3 regions of the Streptomyces sp. NBC_01450 genome follow, and region 2 is predicted to be linked to each of the others. Evidence: predicted binding sites of a transcription regulator. Region 2 holds the regulator's gene; each other region holds the start of a gene.
What was found. The regulator HrcA, encoded in region 2, represses chaperone genes, less so after heat shock. The targets are predictions, from matches to a motif close to TTNGCACTCNGNNNNNCNGAGTGCNAA.

Region 1 (4,678 bases), 2.6 Mb from region 2:
TCGATCAGGTCGGCGAGCGCGAGCGCCTCGGCGTTCGCGCTCGCCACCGCCGCCGTCAGCGGGTCGCGGTCCACGGCGAGGACGCGAATCCCGGCGCGGGCCAGCGCGATCGCGTCGCCGCCGATGCCGGAGCACAGGTCGGCCACCGAGCGCACGCCCAGGGACCGCAGCCGCCGCGCGCGATGGGTGGCGACCGTGGTGCGCGTCGACTGCTCGACCCCGTTCGGGGTGAAGTACATGCGCTCCGCGTCCTCGGCGCCGAACTTCGCCGCCGCCCGCTGCCGCAGCCGCGCCTGCCCGAGCGCGGCCGAGACCAGTTCGGCCGGGTGGTCGCGGCGCAGCCGGGTGGCGACGGCCAGCTCCTGGGCCGGTTCGGTGCCGCGCACCTCGTCGAGCAGGGCACGGCCCTCGGGGGTGAGCAGGGAGGCGAAGGAGACGTCGTTCACCGGCCCATTGTCGGTCAGCGCGGGTGGGTGTGGGCCAGTCGGTGGACGGTGGGCCCCCGGTCGCGGTGTCGGAGCCGCGGGCGGGTGGTGGCCTGCGAGGATCCGACACCATGCGATCAGTACGACAAAAGTACAAAAACAACGCAAAGAGGGCGCGCGTATGGGGCGGGGTCGCCGTCCTCGCCGTCGCCGCCCTCGCGTCCGGTTGCGCCGACGACGACACCAACGGCGCCCGCGTGGCCGGGGGACCCGAGGCGCTGCACGCGCCCCCGGCCCGCGCCCTCGACTCCTACGCCGCCAGACTCCGCGAGCAGCAGGCCGCCCGGGTCGTCGCCGCCAAGCGCTGGGGGCTCGCGAAGGTCCCGCTGGCCGCGCCGCCGGCCCCGGCGAGGAAGCCGGTCATCCGGCCCCGCGACGGCTTCGAGGTCACCGATCAGGACGAGCTGGGCCTGCCGCCGGTCTTCACGACCGTCCCCACCAAGGACAAGGTCGTCTTCCTCACCATCGACGACGGCTCCGAGAAGGACCCGGCGTTCCTCAGGATGATGAGCGACCTGAAGATCCCGTACACCGCCTTCCTGAGCAACTACCTGATCAAGGACGACTACGGGTACTTCCGGAAGATGCGCGACCAGGGCGTCACGCTCAACAACCACACCCTCACCCACCCCTACCTGCCCGGCCTCTCCTACGAGGAGCAGAGGCACGAGATCTGCGGCATGCAGGACATCATGGAGAAGCGGTTCGGCAAACGCCCGAAGGTCCTCAGGCCGCCCTACGGCAACTACAACCAGGACACCCTGCGCGCCGCCAAGTCCTGCGGCATCAAGTACGCCCCCATCTGGGACGAGGAGGTCTTCGTCGACCACTGGGAGTACCGCGACTGGGACCGCGACCTGCACCCCGGCGACATCGTCCTCACCCACTTCCGCGGCAAGGAGGACTGGGACGGCACCATGCCCGACATGGTCCGCCGCTTCCTGAAGAAGGTCACCGACAAGGGGTACGCGGTGGCACGGCTGGAGGACTACCTGTGAGAACTCGGGTGCTGGTCGCGGGGGCGCTCACCGCCGCGCTCCTGACCGGCTGCACCGGCTGTGCCCAGTCCGTCGACCCGATCGAACGGCTGGGCAAGAAGGCCGCGCAGGAGGTGCGCAGGTCCAAGCCGAACGGGCCGACCCCGGCGGCGTACCGCCACTGGGGGCTGCCCGCCCCGCTCGCCCCCGCGCCGCGCCCGCCCGCCCGGCACGCCCTCCGCGGCGCGGGGCCGGGGCTGGCCCCCGTCGTGGACCGCGTACCCACCCGCGACAAGGTGGTCTTCCTGACCTACGACGACGGTGCCGAGCGCGATCCGCGGTTCGTCGACATGGTCCGTGAACTGCGGCTGCCGGTCAGCATGTTCCTCACGGACAGTGTCGTCGGGCCGGGGTACGGGCACTTCGCCCAGCTGCGGACGGTCGGCGCGAGCGTGCAGAACCACACCCTCCATCACGCCTCGCTGCGCGGGCTGCCGTACGCGGGCCAGCGGGCCGAGATCTGCGGCCAGCAGGACAAGCTCAAGGCCCGCTTCGGCGTCCGCCCCCGGCTCTTCCGTCCCCCCTACGGCACGTACGACACCACCACGCTGCACGCCGCCGCCGACTGCGGGGTCGCGGCCGTCGTCCTCGGCCGGGAGCCCGACGCCCGCCGCCTGCGACCGGGTGACATCCTCTCCGGCTTCGAGGAGCCCAACCTCACGGAGGCGACGGTCAGACTCCTGCGACGCATCCAGGCGGAGGGCTTCACGCCGGCGCGCCTGGAGAACTACCTCTGACCAATCGGCTCGGGGGGGCATCAATCAGCCCGTCCGGCGCTTGAGGACGAGGCCGTTCAGGCCGACAGCGGGGGTCTGGGGGGCGGCAGCCCCCGGGCGCGCCGACGCCCACGCCGGGTGCCAAAACCCCACGCCACGCCGGAGGCTTTGGCACTCCGCTTGACCGAGTGCTAATCGCGGTCATAGTCTCGGCCCTGGCACTCCCCCCTGGAGAGTGCCAATAGCGACGGGCAGGTCCGGCACCCGCGACGACGGATCCACCTGGTCGCCACCTCAGACAGTTAACCCCGTGAGATCTCCGAAGGGGGAGGTCGGATCGTGACGACCACCAGCTCCAAGGTTGCCATCAAGCCGCTCGAGGACCGTGTTGTGGTCCAGCCGCTGGACGCCGAGCAGACCACGGCTTCCGGCCTGGTCATCCCGGACACCGCGAAGGAGAAGCCCCAGGAGGGCGTCGTCCTCGCCGTGGGCCCGGGCCGCTTCGAGAACGGCGAGCGCCTGCCGCTCGACGTCAGCACCGGCGACATCGTGCTGTACAGCAAGTACGGCGGCACCGAGGTGAAGTACAACGGCGAGGAGTACCTCGTCCTCTCGGCTCGCGACGTGCTCGCGATCATCGAGAAGTAGTTCACCGAGCTTCACCGTTTCACCCAGTTTTGCAGTGAACTGCGCCCCTGGCCCCCGCGACCATAACCAGCCGGGCGTCGGGGGCGCGGTTCGTTCACCCCAGTTTTCCGAGAGGGCTGAATCGCTCCCATGGCGAAGATCCTGAAGTTCGACGAGGACGCCCGTCGCGCCCTCGAGCGCGGCGTCAACAAGCTTGCCGACACCGTCAAGGTGACGATCGGCCCCAAGGGCCGCAACGTCGTCATCGACAAGAAGTTCGGCGCACCCACCATCACCAACGACGGTGTCACCATCGCCCGCGAGGTCGAGCTCGACGACCCGTACGAGAACCTCGGCGCCCAGCTGGTGAAGGAGGTGGCGACCAAGACCAACGACATCGCGGGTGACGGTACGACCACCGCCACCGTGCTGGCCCAGGCGCTCGTCCGCGAGGGCCTGAAGAACGTCGCCGCGGGTGCCTCTCCGGCGCTGCTGAAGAAGGGCATCGACGCGGCCGTCAAGGCGGTCTCGGACGAGCTCCTCGCCACCGCGCGCCCGATCGACGAGAAGTCCGACATCGCCGCCGTCGCCGCGCTGTCCGCCCAGGACCCGCAGGTCGGCGAGCTCATCGCCGAGGCGATGGACAAGGTCGGCAAGGACGGTGTCATCACCGTCGAGGAGTCCAACACCTTCGGCCTGGAGCTGGACTTCACCGAGGGCATGGCCTTCGACAAGGGCTACCTGTCGCCGTACATGGTGTCCGACCAGGAGCGTATGGAGGCCGTCCTCGACGACCCGTACATCCTCATCCACCAGGGCAAGATCAGCTCCATCCAGGACCTGCTGCCGCTGCTGGAGAAGGTCATCCAGTCCAACGCCTCCAAGCCGCTGCTGATCATCGCCGAGGACGTCGAGGGCGAGGCCCTGTCGACCCTGGTCGTGAACAAGATCCGCGGCACGTTCAACGCCGTCGCCGTGAAGGCCCCCGGCTTCGGTGACCGCCGCAAGGCCATGCTCGGCGACATCGCCACCCTCACCGGTGGTCAGGTCATCGCCGAGGAGGTCGGCCTCAAGCTCGACCAGGTCGGTCTGGACGTGCTCGGCACCGCCCGCCGCGTCACCGTCACCAAGGACGACACCACCGTCGTCGACGGCGGCGGCAGCCACGACGAGGTCGCCGGCCGGATCAACCAGATCAAGGCCGAGATCGAGAACACCGACTCCGACTGGGACCGCGAGAAGCTCCAGGAGCGCCTCGCGAAGCTGGCCGGCGGCGTGTGCGTGATCAAGGTCGGCGCAGCCACCGAGGTCGAGCTCAAGGAGAAGAAGCACCGTCTGGAGGACGCCATCTCCGCGACCCGCGCCGCGGTCGAGGAAGGCATCGTCTCCGGTGGTGGCTCCGCGCTCGTCCACGCCGTCAAGATCCTCGAGGGCAACCTCGGCAAGACCGGCGACGAGGCCACGGGTGTCGCGGTCGTCCGCAAGGCCGCCGTCGAGCCGCTGCGCTGGATCGCCGAGAACGCCGGCCTGGAGGGTTACGTCATCACCTCCAAGGTCGCCGACCTCGACAAGGGCCAGGGCTTCAACGCCGCCACCGGCGAGTACGGCGACCTGGTCAAGTCCGGTGTCATCGACCCGGTCAAGGTCACCCGCTCCGCCCTGGAGAACGCCGCCTCCATCGCCTCCCTGCTCCTCACGACCGAGACCCTGGTCGTCGAGAAGCCGGCCGAGGAGGAGGCCGACGCCGGCCACGGCCACGGCCACGGGCACTCCCACTGAGTCTCGTACTCCCGAAGAAGCCCCCGTTCCGCAT
Region 2 (4,678 bases):
GCGGTCCTCCAGCGTCACCGTGCCCGCCTCGCAGCGGATCACCGCACCGCAGAAGCCGGTACCCGGCTCCTCGACCACCAGGCCCGGCTCCGCCGGAACCTCCGGCACGGGCTTGGGCTTCTTCCACGGCGGGGTCAGGTCCGGAGAGTACTGGCGCATTCGGATGACGATAGGAGAAGCCCGGCGGCGCTCACGGCGACACGCCGAAACGCGACACGCCGAAACGCTCGGCCAGGGCGTCCCGCTGGGACCGTACGAACCCGGCGTCCACGACCGCTCCGTGACCGGGCACGTACAGCGCGTCCTCGCCCCCGAGTTCGAGCAACCTGTCGAGGGCCCCGGGCCAGCGCGACGGTACGGCGTCGGGGCCCGCCTGGGGCTCGCCGGACTCCTCGACCAGGTCGCCGCAGAACACCACCGTCGGGTCGCCCGGCACCACGACCACGAGATCGTGGGCGGTGTGGCCCTCGCCCGTCCGCACCAGCAGGACCTCGACGCCGCCGGTCAGTTCGAGATGCCAGGTGCCCCACACGTAGTGCCGGGGACGGACCAGGGTGTCCGCCGCGTCCTCCGCCGCCCGCGTGTCCAGCCCGCCCCGTACCGCGTCCGCGTACAGCTCCTCGCGCCCGTGCTCGTACACCTCGGCCGAGCCGCCCGCGACGAGGACCTCCGCGCCCGCGAACGCCGCCGCGCCGAGGACATGGTCGAAGTGGGGGTGGGTGAGCGCGAGGAAGGTCACACGGCGGCCGGCGAGCGCCTGCGCCTCCCTGCGCAACCGCGCGCCCTCCGCGAGGCTCGACCCCGGGTCGATGATCAGCGCCCCGCCCTCGCTCACGACCAGCCCGACCGTGCAGTCCCAGACCGGAAGCCGCTGCCGCCCCACCCGGGGTGTCAGCTGCTCCCACCCCGCCTCTTCCCAAGTCACCTTCATACGCCGACGCTAGCGTTGAGGGCGCGGACGGTACGACATCGAGGGCGCGGACGCTACGACATCGAGGCCTTGGACGGTGTGACATCGCGGGACACGTCCGTGTACGTCGGTGCACCTTGCACAAGATCGCGGGGCCGCCCTTGCCGGGGCCGTACCCACCGGCCGTACACTGGGCCGGGGAATGCTGGCACTCGCACGCGATGAGTGCCAAGCGAGGCGCCGAGGGGTCGACAGCTGGAGGTGTGCGCGATGCTCAGTGAACGCAGGCTCGAAGTGCTGCGCGCCATCGTCCAGGACTATGTCGGCACCGACGAGCCGGTCGCGGTCGGTTCCAAGGCGCTGACCGAGCGGCACCGGCTGGGGGTCTCCCCGGCCACCGTCCGCAACGACATGGCGGCCCTGGAGGACGAGGGGTACATCGCCCAGCCGCACACCAGCGCCGGGCGGATCCCCACCGACAAGGGCTACCGGCTCTTCGTCGACAAGCTCGCCGGCGTCAAGCCGATGACCGCGCCCGAGCGGCGGGCCATTCAGAACTTCCTGGACGGCGCCGTCGACCTCGACGACGTCGTCGGGCGGACGGTGCGGCTGCTCGCGCAGCTGACGCGGCAGGTCGCCGTCGTGCAGTATCCGTCGCTGACGAGATCGACCGTGCGGCACGTGGAACTGCTGTCCCTCGCCCCCGCCCGTGTGATGCTCGTGCTGATCACGGACACCGGGCGGGTCGAGCAGCGCATGATCGACTGCCCGGCGCCGTTCGGAGAAACGTCTCTCGCGGATCTGCGGGCCCGGCTGAACAGCAGGGTCGCGGGCCGTCGCTTCGCGGACGTCCCGCAGCTCGTGCAGGACCTCCCGGACGCGTTCGAGGCGGAGGACCGAGGTACGGTCGCGACGGTGCTCTCCACCCTTCTGGAGACGCTCGTCGAGGAGACCGAGGAGCGGCTGATGATCGGCGGGACCGCCAATCTGACGCGTTTCGGACATGACTTCCCTCTCACCATCCGGCCGGTGCTCGAAGCGCTGGAGGAGCAGGTCGTGCTCCTCAAGTTGCTTGGTGAGGCCGGGGATTCGAGCATGACCGTGCGAATCGGTCACGAGAACGCGTATGAGGGACTCAACTCCACGTCCGTGGTCTCGGTCGGCTACGGTTCGGGCGGCGAGGCAGTAGCCAAACTCGGCGTGGTCGGCCCGACCCGCATGGATTACCCCGGCACGATGGGAGCGGTACGAGCGGTGGCACGGTACGTCGGACAGATCCTGGCGGAGTCTTAAGTGGCCACGGACTACTACGCCGTACTCGGCGTGCGCCGCGACGCGTCCCAGGACGAGATCAAGAAGGCCTTCCGGCGGCTCGCACGCGAGCTGCACCCGGACGTCAATCCCGATCCGAAGACGCAGGAGCGGTTCAAGGAGATCAACGCCGCGTACGAGGTGTTGTCGGACCCGCAGAAGAAGCAGGTCTACGACCTCGGTGGCGACCCGCTGTCCCAGTCGGGCGGCGGCGGTGCGGGCGGCTTCGGAGCCGGTGGGTTCGGGAACTTCTCGGACATCATGGACGCCTTCTTCGGTACGGCGTCACAGCGCGGTCCGCGGTCGCGTACGCGGCGTGGCCAGGACGCCATGATCCGGCTCGAGATCGAGCTGGACGAGGCGGCCTTCGGCACGACGAAGGACATCCAGGTCGACACGGCCGTCGTCTGCGCCACCTGCAACGGTGAGGGCGCGGCGCCGGGTACCTCGGCCCAGACCTGTGACATGTGTCGCGGGCGGGGTGAGGTGTCCCAGGTCACGCGGTCCTTCCTCGGGCAGGTCATGACCTCCCGGCCGTGTCCGCAGTGTCAGGGCTTCGGGACCGTCGTCCCGACTCCCTGCCCCGAGTGCGCCGGTGACGGGCGGGTCCGGTCGCGTCGCACGCTGACCGTCAAGATCCCCGCCGGTGTCGACAACGGCACGCGGATCCAGCTCGCGGGCGAGGGCGAGGTCGGCCCCGGTGGCGGTCCCGCCGGTGACCTGTACGTCGAGATCCACGAGCTGCCGCACTCGACCTTCCAGCGGCGCGGGGACGATCTGCACTGCACGGTGACCATTCCGATGACCGCGGCGTCGCTCGGCACCAAGGTGCCGCTGGAGACGCTCGACGGTCTTGAGGAGGTCGACATCCGTCCGGGTACGCAGTCCGGGCAGTCGATCCCGCTGCACGGGCGGGGTGTCACGCATCTGCGGGGCGGTGGCCGGGGTGACCTCATCGTGCACGTCGAGGTGACCACGCCCACGAAGCTCGATCCCGAGCAGGAGCGGTTGCTGCGGGAGCTGGCGATACTGCGGGGGGAGGAGCGGCCCACCGGGCAGTTCCAGCCCGGGCAGCAGGGCCTGTTCTCGCGCCTGAAGGACGCGTTCAACGGTCGCTGACGGGTGTTCCTGGGGGCTCCGCCCCCAGGCGCTCGGCGGTCGCTCGACAGTCCATCCCCATGGCCTATGCCAGACGGAAGGCCCGATTCGGACTTGTTCAAAGGACGTGACAACATGCCGTCATGTCCACCGCACTGACCGATCTCTTCCCTCACCCGATCGTGCAGGCCCCCATGGCGGGCGGCGTCTCCGTCCCGCAACTCGCGGCCGCCGTGTCCGAGGCAGGCGGGCTCGGGTTCCTGGCCGCCGGGTACAAGACCGCCGACGGTATGTACCAGGAGATCAAGCAGTTGCGCGGGCTCACGGGCCGCCCCTTCGGGGTCAATCTGTTCATGCCGCAGCCCGAGTACGCGGACCCCGCCGCGGTCGAGGTCTACGCCCACCAGCTCGCGGGTGAGTCCTCCTGGTACGAGACCGGCCTCGGTGACCCGGACAGCGGCCGTGACGACGGCTACGACGCCAAGCTCGCCGTCCTCCACGACAACCCGGTGCCGGTGGTCTCGTTCCACTTCGGCGTCCCGAGCCGCGACGTCCTGGACTCCCTGCGGCGCGCCGGCACCGTCACCGTGGTCACCGCGACCACGGCCGAGGAGGCCCTCGCCGTGCAGCGGGCCGGCGCCGACGCGGTCATCGTGCAGGGCGTGGAGGCGGGCGGCCACCAGGGCACCCACCGCGACAACCCGGAGACGGACGGTACGGGTATCGGGCTGCTGTCGCTGATCGCGCAGGTCCGCGAGACCGTGGACCTTCCGATCATCGCCGCCGGCGGCATCATGCGCGGCAGCCAGATCGCCGCGGTGCTCGCCGCGGGCGCGAGCGCGGCGCAGCTCGGCACCGCGTTCCTCCCCACCCCGGAGTCCGGGGCCAACGCCGTGCACAAGCAGGCGCTGACCAACCCCCTGTTCGTGCGGACGGAGCTGACGCGCGCGTTCTCCGGGCGTCCGGCACGCGGTCTGGTGAACCGCTTCATGCGTGAGCACGGCCCGTACGCGCCCGCCGCGTACCCCGAGGTCCACCACCTCACCTCTCCGCTGCGCAAGGCGGCCGCCAAGGCGGGCGACGCGCAGGGCATGGCGCTGTGGGCGGGGCAGGGGCACCGCATGGCGCGCGAGCTGCCCGCCGGGCAGCTGGTGGAGGTGCTGAGCGCGGAGCTCGAGGAGGCCAGGACAGCGTTGTCGGCCGCCGGGGAAGCGGAGGGTGAGATCCGATGACGGCACCGGTGTTCGTGGTCGAGCACTTCAAGGCGGGCAGCGGCGGACAGTACGTCCTCGACGGCCCCGAGGGGCGCCACGCCGTCTCCGTGAAGCGGCTGCGGGCCGGCGAGGACGTCATCCTCAC
Region 3 (4,678 bases), 1.2 Mb from region 2:
CCAGAGGCCGATCAGAAGTCCATGTCACCGCCCGGCATGCCGCCCGGAGCGGCCGCGGAGGCCTTCTCCGGCTTGTCGGCGATGACGGCCTCGGTGGTCAGGAACAGCGCGGCGATGGAGGCGGCGTTCTGCAGGGCAGAGCGGGTCACCTTCGCCGGGTCGATGATGCCTTCGGCGATCATGTCGACGTACTCACCGGTCGCGGCGTTCAGACCGTGGCCGACGGGCAGGTTGCGCACCTTCTCGACGATGACGCCACCCTCGAGACCACCGTTGACGGCGATCTGCTTGAGCGGGGCCTCCAGGGCGAGCTTCACGGCGTTGGCGCCGGTCGCCTCGTCACCCGTCAGCTCCAGCTTCTCGAAGACCGAGGAGGCCTGGATGAGGGCCACGCCACCACCGGCGACGATGCCCTCCTCGACGGCCGCCTTCGCGTTGCGAACGGCGTCCTCGATGCGGTGCTTGCGCTCCTTGAGCTCGACCTCGGTGGCGGCACCGGCCTTGATGACGGCCACGCCGCCGGCCAGCTTCGCCAGGCGCTCCTGGAGCTTCTCGCGGTCGTAGTCCGAGTCCGAGTTCTCGATCTCGGCGCGGATCTGGTTGACCCGGCCGGCGACCTGGTCGGCGGAGCCGGAGCCGTCGACGATCGTGGTCTCGTCCTTGGTGATGACGACCTTGCGGGCGCGGCCCAGCAGGTCCAGACCCGCGTTCTCCAGCTTGAGGCCGACCTCCTCGGAGATGACCTCGCCGCCCGTGAGGATGGCGATGTCGCCGAGCATGGCCTTGCGGCGGTCACCGAAGCCCGGGGCCTTGACGGCGACGGACTTGAAGGTGCCACGGATCTTGTTGACGACCAGGGTCGACAGGGCCTCGCCCTCGACGTCCTCGGCGATGATCAGCAGCGGCTTGCCCGACTGCATGACCTTCTCCAGGAGCGGGAGCAGGTCCTTGACGTTGGAGATCTTGGAGTTGGCGATCAGGATGTACGGGTCGTCGAGGACGGCCTCCATACGCTCCATGTCGGTGGCGAAGTACGCCGAGATGTAGCCCTTGTCGAAGCGCATACCCTCGGTGAGCTCCAGCTCCAGACCGAAGGTCTGGGACTCCTCGACGGTGATGACGCCTTCCTTGCCGACCTTGTCCATCGCCTCGGCGATGAGCTCGCCGATCTGGGTGTCGGCGGCGGAGATGGAGGCCGTGGAAGCGATCTGCTCCTTGGTCTCGACATCCTTGGCCTGCTCAAGGAGGGCACCGGAGACGGCCTCGACGGCCTTCTCGATACCGCGCTTGAGAGCCATCGGGTTGGCGCCGGCGGCTACGTTGCGCAGGCCCTCGCGGACGAGCGCCTGGGCGAGGACGGTCGCGGTGGTCGTACCGTCACCGGCGACGTCGTCCGTCTTCTTGGCGACTTCCTTGACCAGCTCGGCGCCGATCTTCTCGTACGGGTCCTCGAGCTCGATCTCCTTGGCGATGGAAACACCATCGTTGGTGATCGTGGGGGCGCCCCACTTCTTCTCGAGGACGACGTTGCGGCCCTTGGGGCCAAGGGTGACCTTGACGGCGTCGGCGAGCTGGTTCATCCCGCGCTCGAGACCGCGCCGTGCCTCCTCGTCGAACGCGATGATCTTGGCCATGTGAAGTGGTCCTCCCGGACTGGGGTGGATTGCTCCGGACCGCGCTGGCGCCCGCGACGGACGGCCTGCCTGCCCTGTGGTTCCTTGCACCACCTGGCCTGCGGGCCTCACCCACCCGGTCCTTCGTTATCACTCTCACCTTCAGAGTGCTAACGCCAATGATTAGCACTCGCCCCTGCCGAGTGCAAGCGCCTCACCTTGATCCGCAGGTGAGAAGGGGCGCGCGACCCGCGCGTCGCGCCGGTGCGCAAGCGGACCCACACCCGCGGGCGGGACAGACCGAAGGGCTCGTACCCCGGGGGATACGAGCCCTTCGTCACGTCGAACAGTCAGTCGGCGCGTGCTTCAGCCGGTCGCCAGTCGGACCATGTCCGCCTGCGGCCCCTTCTGGCCCTGCGAGATCTCGAAATCGACCCGCTGACCCTCTTCCAGGGTGCGGTAGCCGTCCATCTGAATCGCGCTGTAGTGGACGAATACATCCGCACCACCGTCGACCGCGATGAAGCCGTACCCCTTCTCCGCGTTGAACCACTTGACGGTGCCCTGAGCCATGCCTAACTCCCCTATTACTGGCCCTTGCACAGGACCGCACTTCGCGGACCCGGGTCAGACCTCCACCCCCCAACGGTTGGGGGTGTGCGCCGGAACGCGTCGACCGCGGCTGAATGTATCTGTCCAACTGCCGTCTGCAACAGGTCAATCGGACGAGAATTCCGGGCGCGCCCGATCGGGAATATAGGGAGAATTCGCGAAGATTCAGGGCAAGTCGGGCCCCATAAATGCCATATAAGGCTCAAAAACGCGGGGCATTTTGGCTACTTCTTGCCGGACTTCGGGCGCGAACTCATATGCACCCGGCGTGCAAAATGGAGCGACTTCCCCAACTGTACCGCGCTCAACCATACAGAATTGCCCCCTCCGCTTCTCTCACGGAGGGGGCAATTCGATGAACTCTCGGTGATTGGCATTACCGAGGGTAATGATCTCACCCTGTGTAATGCCCCGCCCGATGGTCAGCCACCGGCGACGGCGGGGATGATCGATACTCCCGCGCCGTCCGGCGTCGCCGTCTCCAGACCCTGCTCGAAGCGGACGTCGTCGTCGTTCACGTACACGTTGACGAAACGGCGCAGCTTGCCCTGGTCGTCCAGGACGCGCGCGGCGATACCCGTGTGGTTCTTCTCCAGGTCCGCGATGACCTCGCCGAGGGTCCCACCCTCGGCCGTCACCTCGGCCTGACCAGCGGTGTAGGTGCGCAGGATGGTGGGGATGCGGACGGAAACGCTCATTCTTGTGACCTCCGGTCAGGTAAGGGCTTTCAGGGGCGCGGGGCGTTGCTAAATATGCGGCTCCGCCGCGTGGGCGCGACCAGCCCCCACCGGCCCGCAGACGAACAACGACGCTTACGCGAGCCCAGCTTCCCTGAAGGACTCAAGGCTGGGGCGAATCGTCGCGGTGAGCCCGGTACCCGCCACCGCATCCAGCGTCTTCAGACCATCACCGGTGTTCAGGACCACGGTGGTCAGGCTCGGGTCGAGGAGCCCGTTCTCGATCAGCTTCTTGGTGACACCCACGGTCACCCCGCCGGCGGTCTCCGCGAAGATGCCCTCGGTCCGGGCGAGCAGCTTGATCGCGTCGACGACCTGCTCGTCGTTGACGTCCTCCACCGCACCGCCCGTGCGCCGCGCGATGTCCAGCACGTACGGCCCGTCGGCCGGGTTGCCGATGGCGAGCGACTTGGCGATGGTGTTCGGCTTCTGGGGTCGTACGACGTCGTGGCCGGCCTTGTAGGCGACGGACACCGGCGAGCAGCCCTCGGCCTGGGCGCCGAAGATCTTGTACGGCTTGTCCTCGACCAGTCCGAGCTTGATCAGCTCCTGCAGCCCCTTGTCGATCTTCGTGAGCTGGGAGCCGGAGGCGATGGGGATCACCAGCTGGTCGGGGAGCTGCCAGCCCAGCTGCTCGCAGATCTCGTACGCGAGGGTCTTGGACCCCTCCGCGTAGTACGGCCGCAGGTTGACGTTGACGAAGCCCCAGCCCTCACCGGCCGGGTCGCCGATCAGCTCGGAGCAGAAGCGGTTCACGTCGTCGTAGTTGCCCTCGATGCCGACGAGCTCGCCGCCGTAGATCGCGGCCATGACGATCTTGCCCTGCTCCAGGTCGTGCGGGATGAACACGCAGGAACGGAAGCCGGCGCGGGCGGCGGCGGCACCCACGGCGCCGGCGAGGTTGCCGGTGGAGGAGCAGGAGAGGGTCGTGAAGTCGAACGCGCGGGCGGCCTCGATGGCCTGGGCGACGACGCGGTCCTTGAAGGAGTGCGTCGGGTTGCCGGAGTCGTCCTTGACGAAGAGCTTGCCGGCCTCGACGCCCAGCTCGCGGGCGAGGTTGTCGGCCTTGACGAGCTTGGTCCAGCCGGGGTTGATGTTCGGCTTGTCGGCGACGTCGGCCGGGACGGGGAGCAGCGGCGCGTAGCGCCAGATGTTCGCGGGGCCCGCTTCGATGCGCGCCCGGAGCTCTTCGGTTTCGTACGCCGAGAAGTCGTACGCGATCTCCAGCGGGCCGAAACACTCCTCGCAGGCGAAAACCGGGCCGAGCGGCACGCGGTGCCCGCACTCACGGCAGGAAAGCGCGGCGGCGGGTCCGAGATCCACACCGGCTACGGTGGTGGTGTCGCCCGCGACAGGGTTCGTGGTGCTTGCAACAGTCGAACTTGCAACAGTCTGCGCAGCCATGGAGGCGAGGCCCTTTCTCCTCATCTTCCTCACGACGCACTTCGCCGTGAGACGGATTTGGCACCTTCCCAAGCCGGGAGCCTCGCCACATCAATGTGACAAGAACCAGCTGGAGGGTTGCCGGGGCTTCATCGGGCCGTATCCCTCTGCCCCTCTGGATGAGCGGTATTCGGTTGTGTCGTGCGGGTGGTGCGGTGGTCCGCAAATGATCTACGACATGCGATGGTCATCCGCGTTGTTCAAGACTGTAACCGAAGGCCAGGACAGTTGAGAGAGTCGTCCGAACCGCGAGATGGATCACACCGTGAGACA

Region 1: groES (co-chaperone GroES) is a predicted target of HrcA. The motif match lies at 2,407-2,433, and genes of this name have one in related genera.
Region 3: groL (chaperonin GroEL) is a predicted target of HrcA. The motif match lies at 1,761-1,787, and genes of this name have one in related genera.

Annotation. Positions count from the first base shown of each region.
Region 1 covers NZ_CP109480.1:4,879,052-4,883,729, reverse strand. The annotation lists gene OG568_RS21685 (class I SAM-dependent methyltransferase) at 1-446, opposite strand, end outside; gene OG568_RS21680 (polysaccharide deacetylase family protein) at 557-1,483, shown strand; gene OG568_RS21675 (polysaccharide deacetylase family protein) at 1,480-2,259, shown strand; gene groES (co-chaperone GroES) at 2,578-2,886, shown strand; gene groL (chaperonin GroEL) at 3,016-4,644, shown strand.
Region 2 covers NZ_CP109480.1:7,507,209-7,511,886, forward strand. The annotation lists gene OG568_RS33355 (DUF3097 domain-containing protein) at 1-159, opposite strand, end outside; gene OG568_RS33360 (MBL fold metallo-hydrolase) at 191-931, opposite strand; gene hrcA (heat-inducible transcriptional repressor HrcA) at 1,181-2,203, shown strand; gene dnaJ (molecular chaperone DnaJ) at 2,204-3,340, shown strand; gene OG568_RS33375 (nitronate monooxygenase) at 3,463-4,551, shown strand; gene OG568_RS33380 (16S rRNA (uracil(1498)-N(3))-methyltransferase) at 4,548-4,678, shown strand, end outside.
Region 3 covers NZ_CP109480.1:6,351,502-6,356,179, reverse strand. The annotation lists gene groL (chaperonin GroEL) at 12-1,634, opposite strand; gene OG568_RS28440 (cold-shock protein) at 1,980-2,186, opposite strand; gene OG568_RS28435 (MoaD/ThiS family protein) at 2,648-2,923, opposite strand; gene thrC (threonine synthase) at 3,038-4,366, opposite strand; SAM riboswitch class I at 4,384-4,531, opposite strand.